DNA from 3 places in the Streptomyces sp. NPDC033177 genome. Region 3 is predicted to be linked to each of the others. Evidence: riboswitches for the same ligand, from Rfam matches in the RefSeq annotation. Region 3 holds a riboswitch; each other region holds the start of a gene.

Region 1 (4,556 bases), on a different contig from region 3:
CGAGGTCGGCGTCGGTACGCCAGTCACGGGAGTCGATGAGCTGGAGCAGGCCGGCACCGTAGGTGCCGGGCCGGGAGCCGAAGATACGGGTGGTGGCGCGACGTTCGTCGCCGTGCGCTGCGAGGTCGGCCTGGGCGTGGGCGCGCACGTGGTTGGCTTCGGCGGGTTCGTCGAGGGAAGCGGCCAGGCGTACGGCGTCGTCCAGCAGGCCGATGGTGTGCGGGAAGGCGTCACGGAAGAAGCCCGAGATGCGCAGCGTCACATCGATGCGGGGGCGGCCCAACTCCGCGGACGGGATGATCTCCAGGCCCGTCACACGGCGGGAAGCATCGTCCCAGACCGGGCGCACGCCCAGCAGGGCCATGGCTTCGGCGACGTCGTCCCCGGCGGTGCGCATCGCGCTTGTGCCCCACAGGGAGAGACCCACGGACGTGGGCCAGTCACCGTTGTCGGCGCGATAGCGCTCAAGCAGGGAGTCCGCGAGGGCCTGTCCGGTCTCCCAGGCCAGGCGGGAGGGGACGGCCTTGGGATCGACCGAGTAGAAGTTGCGGCCGGTCGGCAGGACGTTGACCAGGCCGCGCAGGGGTGAGCCGGAGGGCCCCGCCGGCACGAAACCGCCGTTCAGGGCGTGGACGGCGTGGTCGAGTTCATCGGTGGTCGCCGACAGGCGGGGGACCACCTCGCGGGCTGCGAACTCCAGGATGGCGGCGACCTGTTCGCCGTGTTCGGTGGGGACGGCGACACAGTCCCAGTCGGCTTCCTCCATCGCCTCGACCAGGGCGCGCGCCTTGTCCTCCGCCTCGTCCGCGGTGGTGCGGGTCGCAGCCGACTCGTCGAGGCCGAGGGCTTCGCGCAGCCCGGGCAGCGCCGTCGCGCCGCCCCAGATCTGGCGGGCGCGCAGGATGGCGAGAACGAGATTGACTCGGTCCCCGCCCTGCGGCGGCGCACCGAGTACGTGCAGGCCGTCGCGGATCTGGGCGTCCTTCACCTCGCACAGCCAGCCATCGACGTGCAGCAGGAAGTCGTCGAACCCGTCGTCGTCGGGGCGGTCGGCCAGGCCGAGGTCGTGATCCAGCTTGGCGGCTTGGATGAGGGTCCAGATCTGGGCCCGGATGGCCGGGAGTTTCGCCGGGTCCATGGAGGCGATCTGGGCGTATTCGTCGAGGAGCTGTTCCAGGCGCGCGATGTCGCCGTAGGAGTCGGCGCGCGCCATCGGCGGGACGAGGTGGTCGATGAGGGTGGCGTGGACGCGGCGTTTGGCCTGCGTGCCCTCGCCGGGGTCGTTGACGAGGAAGGGGTAGATCAATGGCAGGTCACCGAGGGCTGCGTCCGGGCCGCAGGCGGCGGACAGGCCGGCGTTCTTGCCGGGCAGCCACTCCAGATTGCCGTGCTTGCCAAGATGGATCATGGCGTCGGCGCCGAAGCCGCCGTCTTCCTGTGCGGCGGCGATCCAGCGGTACGCGGCCAGGTAGTGGTGCGAGGGTGGCAGATCCGGGTCGTGGTAGATGGCGATGGGGTTCTCGCCGAAGCCGCGCGGCGGCTGAATGACGATCAGCAGATTGCCGTGGCGCAGAGCGGCCAGGACGATGTCACCCTCGGGGTTGCGGCTGCGGTCGACGAACATCTCGCCGGGCGCCGGGCCCCAGTGCTCCTCGACGGCGGCCCGCAGCTCCTTGGGCAGCGTGGCGAACCAGCGCCGGTAGTCCGCCGCCGGCACGCGCACGGGGTTCTTGGCGAGTTGTTCCTCGGTGAGCCAGTCCTGGTCGTGGCCACCCGCCTCGATGAGCGCACGGATCAGGTCGTCGCCGTCACCGGAGGCGAGGCCGGGCACATCCGTCGCGCCGAAGTCGAAGCCCTCCTCGCGCAGGCGGCGCAGGAGCGCGACCGCGCTGGCGGGGGTGTCCAGGCCGACCGCGTTGCCGATCCGGGAGTGTTTGGTCGGATACGCGGACAGCACCAGGGCGAGCCGCTTCTCGGCGGCCGGGATGTGCCGAAGCCGCGCGTGGCGCAGGGCGATTCCGGCGACGCGGGTGGCGCGCTCGGGGTCGGCGACGTAGGCGGGCAGACCGTCCGCGTCGATCTCCTTGAAGGAGAAAGGCACCGTGATGAGACGGCCGTCGAACTCGGGGACGGCGATCTGGCTGGCGGCGTCCAGCGGGGAGACACCCTCGTCGTTCTCGGCCCAGGCGGCCCGCGAGCCGGTGAGGCACAGGGCCTGCAGGATCGGCACGTCCAGGGAGGTCAGGGCGCCTGCGTCCCAGGACTCGTCGTCGCCGCCGGCGGAGGCCTGGGCGGGCTTCGTGCCGCCGGCCGCGAGGACCGTCGTGATGATCGCGTCCGCGGCCCGCAACGTCTCGATGAGTTCCGGTTCGGGAGCGCGCAGGGACGCCACGAACAGGGGCAGCGCGCGTCCGCCCGCCGCTTCCACGGCATCGCACAGGGCGTGCACGAAGGCGGTGTTGCCGCTCATGTGGTGGGCGCGGTAGTAGAGCACGGCCACGGTGGGGCCGTCGTCCGGCGTCTGGCGGGTGGACCGCTCCAGGGGCCCCCAGGAGGGTGCTGGTGCGGGTGCGTCGAAGCCGTGGCCGGTGAGCAGCACCGTGTCGGACAAGAAGCGGGCCAGCTGTTCCAGGTTGGCCGGGCCGCCATGGGCCAGGTAGGCGTGGGCCTCGGCGGCGATCCCGACGGGGACCGTGGAGGCGGCCATGAGCTGGGCGTCCGGTGCCTGTTCACCGGTGAGGACCACCACAGGACGCCCGTCGGCGAGCAGCAGGTCGAGCCCGTCCTGCCATGCGCGGATGCCACCGAGCAGGCGTACGACGACCAGGTCCACGCCGTCCAAAAGTGCGGGCAGCTCGTCCAGGGTCAGCCGGGACGGGTTGGCGAAGCGGAAGCTCACCGGGCCGGTGGCAGCCCGGGCGCTGAGCAGGTCCGTGTCGGACGTCGACAGGAGCAGGATGGAGGAATGCGTGGGGTGTCCCCCGGAAGAATGCGGCATGCGCTGGCGGCCTTCCTCGGGGTGTCCGCGCCCCGGGCGGTGTCGGACGGCGGGAGTTCCTGGCTCGCCCGACCCTCACGGATCGGGCTCACAGTGGCGGGACCGCGCCGGATTCGCACCGGGCTTCCTCCCTGTCGCCGTCGTGGCGATGGCAGACCTGATGATCCACCAGGAGCATAGTAAGGGTCGACGTCTCGGTGCGGGGAGTACGTCCAGTGTGATGGTCGGTATGCTCGCCGCCATGCCCTCGGCCCCCCTCCATCCCTCGTCCCAGGCCACAGCCGCTTTTCGGGACCGCGATGACGCATGCCCGGGCGCCTTGCGGCTGCACTCCGCGAACGACGGGGCGCTCGCCCGCGTACGCCTGCCCGGGGGCGTTCTGCGCACCGATCAGGCCGCGGCGCTGGGACGTGCCTCTCTCGAACTCGGGGATGGTGATGTTCATCTCACCTCACGCGGCAACGTCCAGTTGCGTGGCCTGGACGCGTCCGACGGCGAAGAGCTGGCGCGGCGTCTGGCCGCTGCGGGACTGCTGCCATCGCCCCGACACGATCGGGTCCGCAACATCGTGGCGTCGCCGCTGTCCGGTCTCGATGGCCGCGAACACTTCGACGTACGGCCGTGGTTGACCGCGCTCGACGGCCTGCTGTGCGCGAGTGACACGGCGAGCGGGCTTTCGGGGCGGTTCCTGTTCGCCTTGGACGACGGACGCGGTGACGTCGCCGCGCTCGACGCCGATGTCACGCTGCGTGCCACGCCGGACGAAGGAGCCCTCCTGCGCATGGAGGGCTGCGGCGTGCTGCGCGTGGCCGCCGACGACGGGCCTCGCTCCGCACTTCTCGCGGCCGAGGTCTTTCTCGAGGCGAGCGGCGGGCAAGCATGGCGTGCGGCCGAACTGCCCGCCGAGATCGGGGACTTGACCGCTTCGGTCGTACGTCGTCTGGTGTCGTGCGGCATACCGGTTTCCGGGCCGGACAAGACCCCTTGGCCCCTTGCGACGAAGCCGGAGCCGGAGCCGGGCATCGTCACCGCACCCGACGGCGCCACGACCCTGTCCGTCCTGGCCCCGCTCGGCCGCATATCGGCCGCCCAGTGGGTCAAGTTGACGAGCACCGCTTCCCGGGAGCTGCGCCTGACACCCTGGCGTGGTGTGGTCCTGCCCCACTCCCCCGCCGAGCTCCTGCCCGGCCTCGCCGCGGCCGGGCTCGTCACCTCCCCGGCCTCCGCCTTGGCAGGCGTCGGCGCGTGCATCGGGCGTCCGGGCTGCGCGAAGGCGAAGGCCGACGTCCGGGCTGACGCCGCCGCGACGAGTACGGACACGGGGGGTGCGGGCGGCCGACTCCCGGTGTACTGGTCGGGATGCGAGCGCCGCTGCGGACACCCACGCGGGGACCACGTGGACGTGGTCGCCGGGCACGGCGGCACCTACCAGATCTCCGTCCACCGTGCCGGCCGCACGCGGACCGTCACCACGCACGACAACCCCTCACAGCGGGCCGCCGCCCTGGCAGTGGCCCGCCAGGACAACGCATGACTAGGAGCACGGTGTTCGAGTACG
Region 2 (4,556 bases), on a different contig from region 3:
GTGGCCCTGCTGGAGGATGCCGACCTCAAGCTCCGGCTCCTCAAGCTCCGGCTCCGGGCCGAGCAGATCGTCCGGGGGTGCTGACACCAGCGGCTGAGGGCTCAGGGCCGCAGGAAGCGGATCGTCGGGTGGGTTTCCGTCGGGTGGTGGGTGACCTCCGCCCGGACCCCGTACACCTTCGCGATCAGTTCCTCCGTGATCACCTCGGACGGTGTGCCCGACGCGTGGGCCACTCCCTCGCACAGGACCAGTACGTGGTCGCAGAACATGGCCGCCAGGTTGAGGTCGTGGAGGGCGATCACGCTGGTCAGGGGGAGGTCCGAGACCAGGGCCAGGAGGTCGAGTTGGTGGTGGATGTCCAGGTGGTTGGTCGGTTCGTCCAGGAGGAGTTCCCTGGGGGTCTGGGCCAACGCCCGTGCTATCTGGACGCGTTGGCGTTCGCCGCCGGAGAGTGTGTGCCAAGACTGGGTTGCCCGGTCGGACAGAGCCGTGCGGGCCAGGGCCTCCCGTACCGCCTCGTCGTCCTGGGCTGTTGGGGCGGACCAGGCCCTGCGGTGCGGGATGCGGCCCAGGCGTACGACCTCCTCCACCGACAGCTCGACCTGCGTCGTGGCGTCCTGGTCCACCACCGCCACCCTGCGTGCCACCGTGCGGCGGCCCACGTCCCGCAGCGGATCGCCGTCCAGCGTGGCCACTCCTGCCGTCGGGGCGAGGACGCCCGCCAGGATGCGCAGGAGGGTGGACTTGCCCGAGCCGTTCGGGCCGAGGAGTCCGACCGTGGCTCCGGGGGGCGGGGCCAGGGTCACTCCGTCGACGATGAGCCGGCCGCCTGCCTCCCGGGTCACTCGGTCAGCCCGCAGGCCTGAGTCGGTGTGCGGGCTCATGTCGTCTTCCTCGTGCGGTAGAGGACCAGGACGAACGCCGGGACGCCGATCAGGGACGTCACCACCCCCACGGGGACCTCCTGGGGGTCGAGGACCGTGCGCGCCAGCGTGTCCACCCACACCAGGAACACCGCGCCCGCGAGCGCCGTGACCGGGAGCAGGCGTGCGTGCCCGGAGCCGACCAGGGCGCGGGCCGCGTGCGGCAGGACCAGGCCCACGAACCCGATGGCTCCCGCGCTGCTGACCAGGGCCGCCGTCAGCAGGGCCGTCACGGAGAGCAGCAGCAGGCGGACCCGGGTCACGTGGACGCCGAGTGCCGCCGCCGCGTCCTGGCCGAACGCGAACGCGTCCAGGGTGCGGGCCTGCGTCAGGCAGACGGCGAGGGCCACGAGGAGCACCGCCGCGCACAGCGAGACGTCCGTCCAGCCCACCCCGCTCAACGAGCCGAGCAGCCAGAACAGGACACTCCGCGTCGTCTCCGCGTCGCCCGACGTCAGGATCACGAACGAGGTGAGCGAGGAGAAGAGCTGCATCGCCGCGACCCCGGAGAGCACCACCCGGTCGGCGCTCCCGCCCAGGCTGTGGCTGAGCAGCAGTACGAGCGCGAAGGAGACGACGGCTCCGACGAAGGCGCCCGCCGACACCGACACCGCTCCCCCGCCGACCCCCAGGACGACGATCGCGACCGCGCCCGTGGAGGCCCCCGAGGAGACGCCGAGCACGAAGGGGTCGGCGAGCGGGTTGCGCAGGAGGGACTGGAGGACGGTTCCGCAGACCGCGAGGCCAGCGCCGCAGACCGCCGCGAGGAGCGTGCGCGGCATGCGCAGGTTCCAGACGATGCCGTCCCGGATGGGCGTCAGCCTCGCCTCCCCCCAGCCGAGGTGCGCCGCGACCGCCGACCACACGTCGGGTACGGAGATGTCCGCGGGGCCGATGGTGACGGCCACCGCGACGGAGAAGGCGAGGGCGGCGAGGCCCGCCGTCCAGAGCAGGGCGGAACGTATGCCGCCCGTGGCGGCCTTCCTCACTTGTCGAGCCTCACTTGTCGAGGCCGAACTCGCGCAATGCGGCGGCGACTTGTTCGATGCCGTCCACCGTGCGGATCGTCGGGTTCATGGCCTGGCCGCTCAGCAGCACGTACCGCTTCTTCTTCACGGCGGTCAGGTTCTTGGTGACCGGGTTGGACTCCAGGAACTCGATCTTCTTCTTCGCGCTCTCGGCCGTCTGCGACTTGCGGGTGAGGTCGCCGATGACCAGGACGTCCGGGTCGCGGTCGGCCACCGTCTCCCAGTTGATCTGGGGCCACTCGTCGCGGGTGTCGTCGAAGACGTTCTGCACGCCGAGTTCGCGGGTGATGATGCCCGGCGCCCCGCAGCAGCCGGCGATGTAGGGCGCGTCGGAGTTGGCGAACCAGTAGAGGAGCGACGTGCCGGACGCCTTGGTGTCCTTGATGGTCTCCGTGGCTTTCGCCACCCGGCCCTTGAGGTCCGCGATCAGGCGTTCGCCGCGCTTCTCGACCCCGAACGCCTTGGCCAGGTCCCGCACTTCGCCGTAGACGGTGTCCATGGTGAGGGTCTTTACGCGGCTGCCGTCGCCGTCGCCGCTGTTGTCCTTGCCCGCGCAGTCGGAGGGCGAGACGTACGCGGGTACGCCGAGTTCGGCGAACTTGGCGCGGTCGGCGACGCCGCCCTTGCTGACCGTCGCCACGAAGGAGGCGGTGACGAAGTCCGGTTCCTTGGCGAGGACCTTCTCGAAGGAGGGGTAGCTGTCGGCGAGCCGGTCGACCTTGGCGTTGTCCTTCTCCAGGCCGTTGAGCACCGGGTCCGTCCAGGTTCCGGTGCCGGCCATGCGGTCCGCGAGGCCGAGGGAGAGCAGGATCTCCGTGGAGCCCTGGTCGAGGGAGACCGCTCGCTGCGGTGGCGCCTTGATCTCCGCCTTCTTGCCGCAGGAGGTGAGGGTCAGCGGGTAGCCGGCGGCCTTGTCGTCCGTGGTGGAGGTGGCCGTGGAGCCGCCTCCGCAGGAGGTCAGGGTGACGGCCAGGGCCGTGGCGAGAAGAACAGACGTACGTACACGACGGGCAATGGAGGACACGAGATCCCTTGAGTCTCACGGCTCATACGCGGAGCCTGGCCTGCTTCGTCACCTCCGCCGCCCGGTGTGCGGACGAAGGTGCCAGCAGGTCTTCGGACTCGGGGATCGGCCGGGCGGGGCGCCTTCCCAGGCGTCCGTGGACGCCCAGTGGCCGTGGCCCCGCCCGTTCCCCCTCACCGCTGCGCGTCAGTTCCGGATTCGCACCGGATTCCCTGGCCCTGGTGTGGGTTGACTGGCGTGCGCAAGCTATCACGCGAGGTCAGGACGGCTGCTGGGGCCTCGGTGCGCCGCGGTAGGTGCCGAAGGACCACTTGTTGCCCTCGGGGTCGGCGATCGCGAACTCCCGGCTGCCGTACGGCTGGTCCTCGATCTCGCGGATGATCTCGACGCCCGCGGCGCTGAGCCGCTGGTAAAGGTCGTCCACGCGGTCTGTGACTACGTACGCGCCGAAGGTGCCGGGCTTCAGGCACCAGTCCTGGGACTTCTCGTCGTACGAGCCGAGCATGATGGCGCCGCCCTCGGGCCAGTCGAGCTCGGCGTGCGCCACGCTGTCGCCGTCCTGGTAGACGGCGGTGCGCAGGAAGCCGACCGTGCCGACCAGGAAGTCGATCAGGGCGGGGGCGTCGTGCGCCTGGAGGGTCGGCCAGACGCTGGGAGCGCGGCCGCCGGATGCGGGAGCAGTAGCGGACTGTGGCTGCTGGTTCTGCTTCTCGGTCGTGTTCATGAGTCCTACTCTTCGCCCCCGCCATAGCTCCCGGCTTGGATATTCCGGCACTCTTCGGCCAGCCAGGCGGTGGGGCTCGCGCCGGTGTACTGCCGGAAGTCCCGCACCAGGTGGGAATGGTCGTAGTAACCGCAGTCTGCGGCGACACGGGCCAGGTCGGGGGCCGCGCCCGCCGCGACGGGGCGTACGACGGCGTTCCGTGCGCGCTGGAAGCGCATCAGGCGCCCTGCCTGCTTGGGGCTCAGGCCCGTCTCGGCGCGGAAGAGGGTGGTGAGGCGGCGTTCGCTGAGCGCGACGTGCCGGGAGAGCCCGCGCAGGGTGCCCACGCCCTGGTGCCGGGCCAGCCAGGCCCACGCCTCGCCGACCTCGGGCCGTACGGAGCCACCGGAGGTGTCCGTGGCCGCGCGTTGCCTCAAGTAGGCGGACAGGGAGGCGAACCGCTCCTCCCAGCTGCCCTGCTCGCACAGCAGCTCCCGCAGCTCGGCGGCGCGGCGCCCCATCACCTCCGCGCCGGGCGTCACCAGCTCACCGGCGAGTTCCGCCGCCGGTACGCCGAACAGGGCGCGGGCGGCCAGCGGGTGCACGGCGAGCTGGATGCCCGCCTCGTGCTCGGGCCGTACGACGTATGCCGGGGACTGGTGGAGGCCGCCGAGGACGATGTCCGTGCGGAGGGCGTCGCGGGTGCCGGCCTGCTCGGGGGTGGCGCCGGTGACGACGGGACCGTCCAGCGAGAAGATCAGCGTCAGGTACGGGGACGGCAGGCCGCGGTGCAGGCCGGGGTGCTCGCCCTCCGTGCGGTAGCCGACGGCGGACACCACCATGCCGTCGAGGCGCGGGGCGGCCCGCACAAACTCCCG
Region 3 (4,556 bases):
CCCCGCGTGCACGGTGGACTCGGCCATCAGTTCCGCGTCCGGCACGGCCTCGCCGCCGAGCAGAACCGTCGGGATCCCGGCGGCCTTCAGCGCCGCGAGCCCGTCCTCCCACGCCCGCTTCCCGCCGAGCAGGCGTACGACGGCGATGTCCGCGCCCTCGATCAGGGCGGGCAGCTCGGCCTGCGCGTCGACCCGGGTCGGGTTACCGATGCGGTAGGGGGCGCCGGAGGCACGGGCGGCAAGGAGATCCGTGTCGGCGGTGGACAGAAGCAGGACGGTCATGAGGGTGCCCCCGGTGCGATGAAGGGGAGACCGGCGGGTGCGCCGGTCTCGATCAGGCTGAGCAGCGCGTCCGTGTCCGCGTGTTCCTCGATCAGGTCGCCGAGCAGGTCGAGCTGCTCCTCGCGCAGGACCCCGAAACTGGTGTCGGGCGCGGGCACGAAGCGGCGCCCGGAGGCGCGGGCCACCTCGGTGAGGAAGCGGCGCCGGAACGCGTCGGACTCCAGCGATCCGTGCCAGTGGGTGCCCCACACCTCGCCGACGCGGCAGCCGTCCAAGAAGGCCTCTCCGCCCAGGACTTGAGCGACGCCATGATGGATCTCGTACCCCTCGACGGGTTCGCCGAGCGCCTCGCCGACCGGCCGCGCGAGGGTCTTCTCCCGCTCGAACCGCACGCGCACCGGCAGCAGGCCGAGCCCGTCCACGGCCCCCGCCCGCGACTCGACGTCGTCCTCGATGTGCTCGCCGAGCACCTGGAAGCCACCGCAGATCCCGAGGACGGGACGCCCCTCGGCGGCGCGCCGCGCCAACGCCTCGGCGAGACCGCGCTCGCGCAGCCACTCCAGGGCGCGGACGGTGCCGCGCGTCCCCGGCACGATCACGAGATCGGCGTCGACGAGTTCCTCGGCCCGGTCCACGAACCGCACGACGACGCCGGGTTCGGCGGCCAGCGCGTCCACATCCGTGAAGTTCGACATCAGCGGTACGGCGCAGACGGCGACCCGCAGCACGTCCTCACCGACCGGGGGAGCGACCACGGACTCCCGCACGGCGCCCCGCAGGGAGACACGAAGCCCGTCCTCCTCGTCGATGCCGAGACCGTGCTGGAACGGCAGCACACCGAACGTGCGCCGCCCGGTGAGCTGTTGCAGCATGTCGAGCCCGGGTTCGAGCAGCGAGACATCGCCCCGGAACTTGTTCACGAGATACCCGGCGACCAGCTCCTGGTCCTCCGCGCTCAGCAGCGCCGTCGTCCCGAAGAAGGAGGCGAAGACACCCCCGCGGTCGATGTCTCCCACCACGACCACAGGGAAGCGGGCGGCCCGCGCGATCCCCATGTTCACGATGTCCGTACGCCGCAGATTGATCTCGGCGGGACTGCCCGCCCCTTCGCAGATCACGGCGTCATAGCTGCCCCGAAGTTCCTCCAGGCATCCCACGACGGTCGACAACAACGCTTCCTGCCGCCCACCGTGCAGCCCCTTCCCGGGGGACGACCCCCCAGACCCCCCGAAGAACCCGCGCGCGCTCATCTCGCCCACCGGCTTGCCCATGAGGACGACCTGGCTGCTGCGGTCGCTGCCCGGCTTGAGAAGGACCGGATTCATCAGCGCGGTCGGCTCGACCCGGGCGGCCTGCGCCTGCATGGCCTGGGCGCGTCCGATCTCGGCACCCTCGCGGGTGACGAAGGAGTTGAGGGACATGTTCTGCGCCTTGAAGGGCGCGACGGAGACCCCCTTGCGGGCCAGCCACCGGCAGATCCCGGCGGTGACGACGCTCTTGCCCGCGTCGGACGTGGTTCCCGCGACGAGGAGTCCACCACTCATGAGGCCCTGCCTTTCCGTAGCGTGCTGACGGCGGCCGCGACGCCCAGGGCAAGCAGCCCGACCCGGCGCGACAGCTTCACGGCCCGCTCGATGTCCGCGACTTCCACGCCCCGCCCGCCGCCGTTCAGGACCGGCCGGTGCTCCACACGCCCCGCGTACGAGAGCGTCCCCCCGAGGCGTACGCCCAACGCCCCCGCGAAGGCGGCCTCTACGGGCCCGGCGTTGGGGCTCGGATGCTTGGCGGCGTCCTGGCGCCAGGCGCGCACGGCACCCTGCGGAGAGTCCCCGGCGGCAGCCGCGAGCACGGCGGTGAGCCGGGCGCCCGGCCACCCCAGTACGTCGTCGAGACGGGCGGAAGCCCAGCCGTAGCGCCGGTACTTCACGGACTTGTGCCCGACCATGGCGTCGAGTGTGTTGACGGCGCGGAAGGCGACCAGGCCGGGCACCCCGCCGACGGCACCCCACACGAGGGCCCCCACCACGGCGTCGGACGTGTTCTCGGCGACGGACTCGACCACGGCACGCGCGATGCCGTCGGCGTCGAGGGCCTGCGGATCCCGGCCGCACAGATGCGGCAGCCGCTCCCGCGCCACCTCGATGTCCCCGGCGGCGAGCGCCCCGCCCACGGCCCGCGCCTCACGCCCCAGCGAGGTCCCGCCGAGCACGGCCCAGGTGGTGGCGGCGGTCAGCGCGACGGACGCGGCGCGTGAGTCACGTACAAGAGAAGAGGCCAGGACGGCGGCACCGGCAGCGCCTCCGGCACACACCACGGCGTGCAGGGCGCCCCACCCGCGGTGGTCACGCCACAGGACACGCTCGACGGCACCGGCGGCCCGCCCGAACGCGGCGACCGGATGCCCGCGGCGGGGATCGCCGAGGAACAGATCACCGAGAAGGCCGGCGGCGGCGCCGTACGCGAAGTCGCGATCGGCACGCATGGCTTCAGCCGGTCGTCGTGCCGAGAAGAGAGCTCACGCTCGGGAACTGGTCCGGCAACGGGCGGCCGCGCATGGCGATATGTCCTCACTCAGGGTGTCCGCGCCCTGGTTCGACGTGATCGGCGGCGAGAGTTCCTGGCTTCCGAGGAGTCAGCTCCTCGGTGACAGTGGCGGGACCGCGCCGGATTCGCACCGGCTTCCTCTCCTGCTGCCGTATTGGCTCCGGCAGTCCACCACGCCCCGCGAAGGCCCGTCAACTCGCCGTTGACCTGCGACGGGAGAGTGTGCGGAGGCCCACATACGAAGGTGGGGTGGGGGGGGGGGGGGGGGGGGGGGAAACAACCACCCCCACACCACCCCCCCACCACACCCACCCCCCCCCCCCCCCCCACCCCCACCCCCCCCCCCCCCCCCCACCCCCCCACCCCCCCCCCCCCCCTCCCCCCCCCCCCCCCCCCCTCCCCCCCCCCCCTCCCCCCCCCCCCCCCGCCGACGTATGCCCGGCCGGTCTGCCCTTATGGGCGTACGAGGAGCTGGAACTCGAAGGAGTAGCGCGAGGCCCGGTAGATGTGCGAGCCGAACTCGACCGCGCGGCCGGTGTCGTCGAAGGTCGTGCGCTGCATCGTGAGCAGCGGGGCCCCCACGGGTTCGCCGAGCCGCTCGCCCTCGTCGGCGGTGGCGGCGCGGGCCCCCACGGACTGGCGCGCGCTGTGCAGGGTGATGCCCGCGGCCCGCATCAGGCGGTAGAGACCGGTCGCCTCCAGGTGTGCGGTGTCCAGGGCGAACAGCCCGTACGGGATGTGGTTGCGCAGGCACGCCATGGGCTCGCCGTGGGCCAGGCGGAGCCGCTCGACGAGGTGGACGTCGTCTCCTTCCGCGATGCCGAGCCTGGCCGCAACCTCGGCGGACGCGGGCTCGACGGTGTTGCGCAGGACGCGGGTCTCGGGGCGCTGGCCCGCCGCCTCCAGGTCGTCGTAGAGGCTGCTGAGCTCCAGCGGGCGCTTGACCTGGCTGTGCACCACCTGGGTTCCCACGCCCCTGCGGCGCACGAGCAGCCCTTTGTCGACGAGGGACTGGATGGCCTGACGGACGGTCGGGCGGGAGAGCCCGAGGCGCCCGGCCAGTTCTATCTCGTTGCCGAGCAGGGTGCCCGGGGTCAGGGCGCCGCGCTCGATCGCCCCCTCCAGCTGCTGGGAGAGCTGGAAGTACAGCGGGACCGGGCTGCTGCGGTCGACGCCGAGCTGAAGCGAGACGGTCGGGTCCACGGCTGGTTTGTCGGCAGATTTGGGCACGTGGCGAGCGTAGTCGCAGGGAATGATGACGGGAAGTTCTGAAGTTCTGTTGTCCGGACAAAGGATTGACAGGATCGCGGGGCGTCGCGAGGGTTGGTCCATGCGCATCGGATTGATCGGAACGGGCCGTATCGGGACATTTCACTCTGCCGCTCTGCAGCGGCATCCGGAGGTGGACGCACTGGTCGTCGCCGATGCCGACGTCGGGCGCGCTGCCGGGCTCGCCGCACGGATCGGCGCGGCCTCCGTGCCTTCGGTGGACGACGTCTTCACGGGCAGCAGCCGGACGGGCGCCGTGGACGCCGTGGTGATCACCGCGGCGACCTCCGCGCACGCCGAGCTGATCGGCAAGGCGGCGCGTGCGGGCCTTCCGGTCTTCTGCGAGAAGCCCATCGCCCTCGATCTGCCCGGCACGCTCGCCGCGCTCCGGGAGGTCGAGGCCGCGGGCACGGTGCTGCAACTGGGCTTCCAGCGGCGGTTCGACGCGGGGTACGCGGCGG

The links. Region 3 has a riboswitch for cobalamin ahead of ACZ5U5_RS28210 (cobalamin biosynthesis protein). Riboswitches for the same ligand answer to the same signal wherever they lie in the genome.
Region 1: it holds a riboswitch for cobalamin, as region 3 does, so the genes downstream of both, cobN (cobaltochelatase subunit CobN) here and ACZ5U5_RS28210 (cobalamin biosynthesis protein) in region 3, are expected to answer to the same signal.
Region 2: it holds a riboswitch for cobalamin, as region 3 does, so the genes downstream of both, ACZ5U5_RS07170 (ABC transporter substrate-binding protein) here and ACZ5U5_RS28210 (cobalamin biosynthesis protein) in region 3, are expected to answer to the same signal.

The regions. Positions count from the first base shown of each region.
Region 1 is NZ_JBVIPS010000004.1:381,427-385,982, reverse strand. It holds gene cobN (cobaltochelatase subunit CobN) at 1-2,998, opposite strand, end outside; cobalamin riboswitch at 3,036-3,164, opposite strand; gene cobG (precorrin-3B synthase) at 3,240-4,532, shown strand; gene ACZ5U5_RS16650 (precorrin-8X methylmutase) at 4,544-4,556, shown strand, end outside.
Region 2 is NZ_JBVIPS010000002.1:245,519-250,074, forward strand. It holds gene ACZ5U5_RS07155 (hypothetical protein) at 1-84, shown strand, start outside; gene ACZ5U5_RS07160 (ABC transporter ATP-binding protein) at 102-884, opposite strand; gene ACZ5U5_RS07165 (FecCD family ABC transporter permease) at 881-1,912, opposite strand; gene ACZ5U5_RS07170 (ABC transporter substrate-binding protein) at 1,923-2,975, opposite strand; cobalamin riboswitch at 3,042-3,227, opposite strand; gene ACZ5U5_RS07175 (VOC family protein) at 3,235-3,699, opposite strand; gene ACZ5U5_RS07180 (AraC family transcriptional regulator) at 3,705-4,556, opposite strand, start outside.
Region 3 is NZ_JBVIPS010000008.1:412,700-417,255, forward strand. It holds gene cobN (cobaltochelatase subunit CobN) at 1-282, opposite strand, end outside; gene ACZ5U5_RS28205 (cobyric acid synthase) at 279-1,826, opposite strand; gene ACZ5U5_RS28210 (cobalamin biosynthesis protein) at 1,823-2,764, opposite strand; cobalamin riboswitch at 2,872-3,014, opposite strand; gene ACZ5U5_RS28215 (GntR family transcriptional regulator) at 3,280-4,029, opposite strand; gene ACZ5U5_RS28220 (Gfo/Idh/MocA family protein) at 4,157-4,556, shown strand, end outside.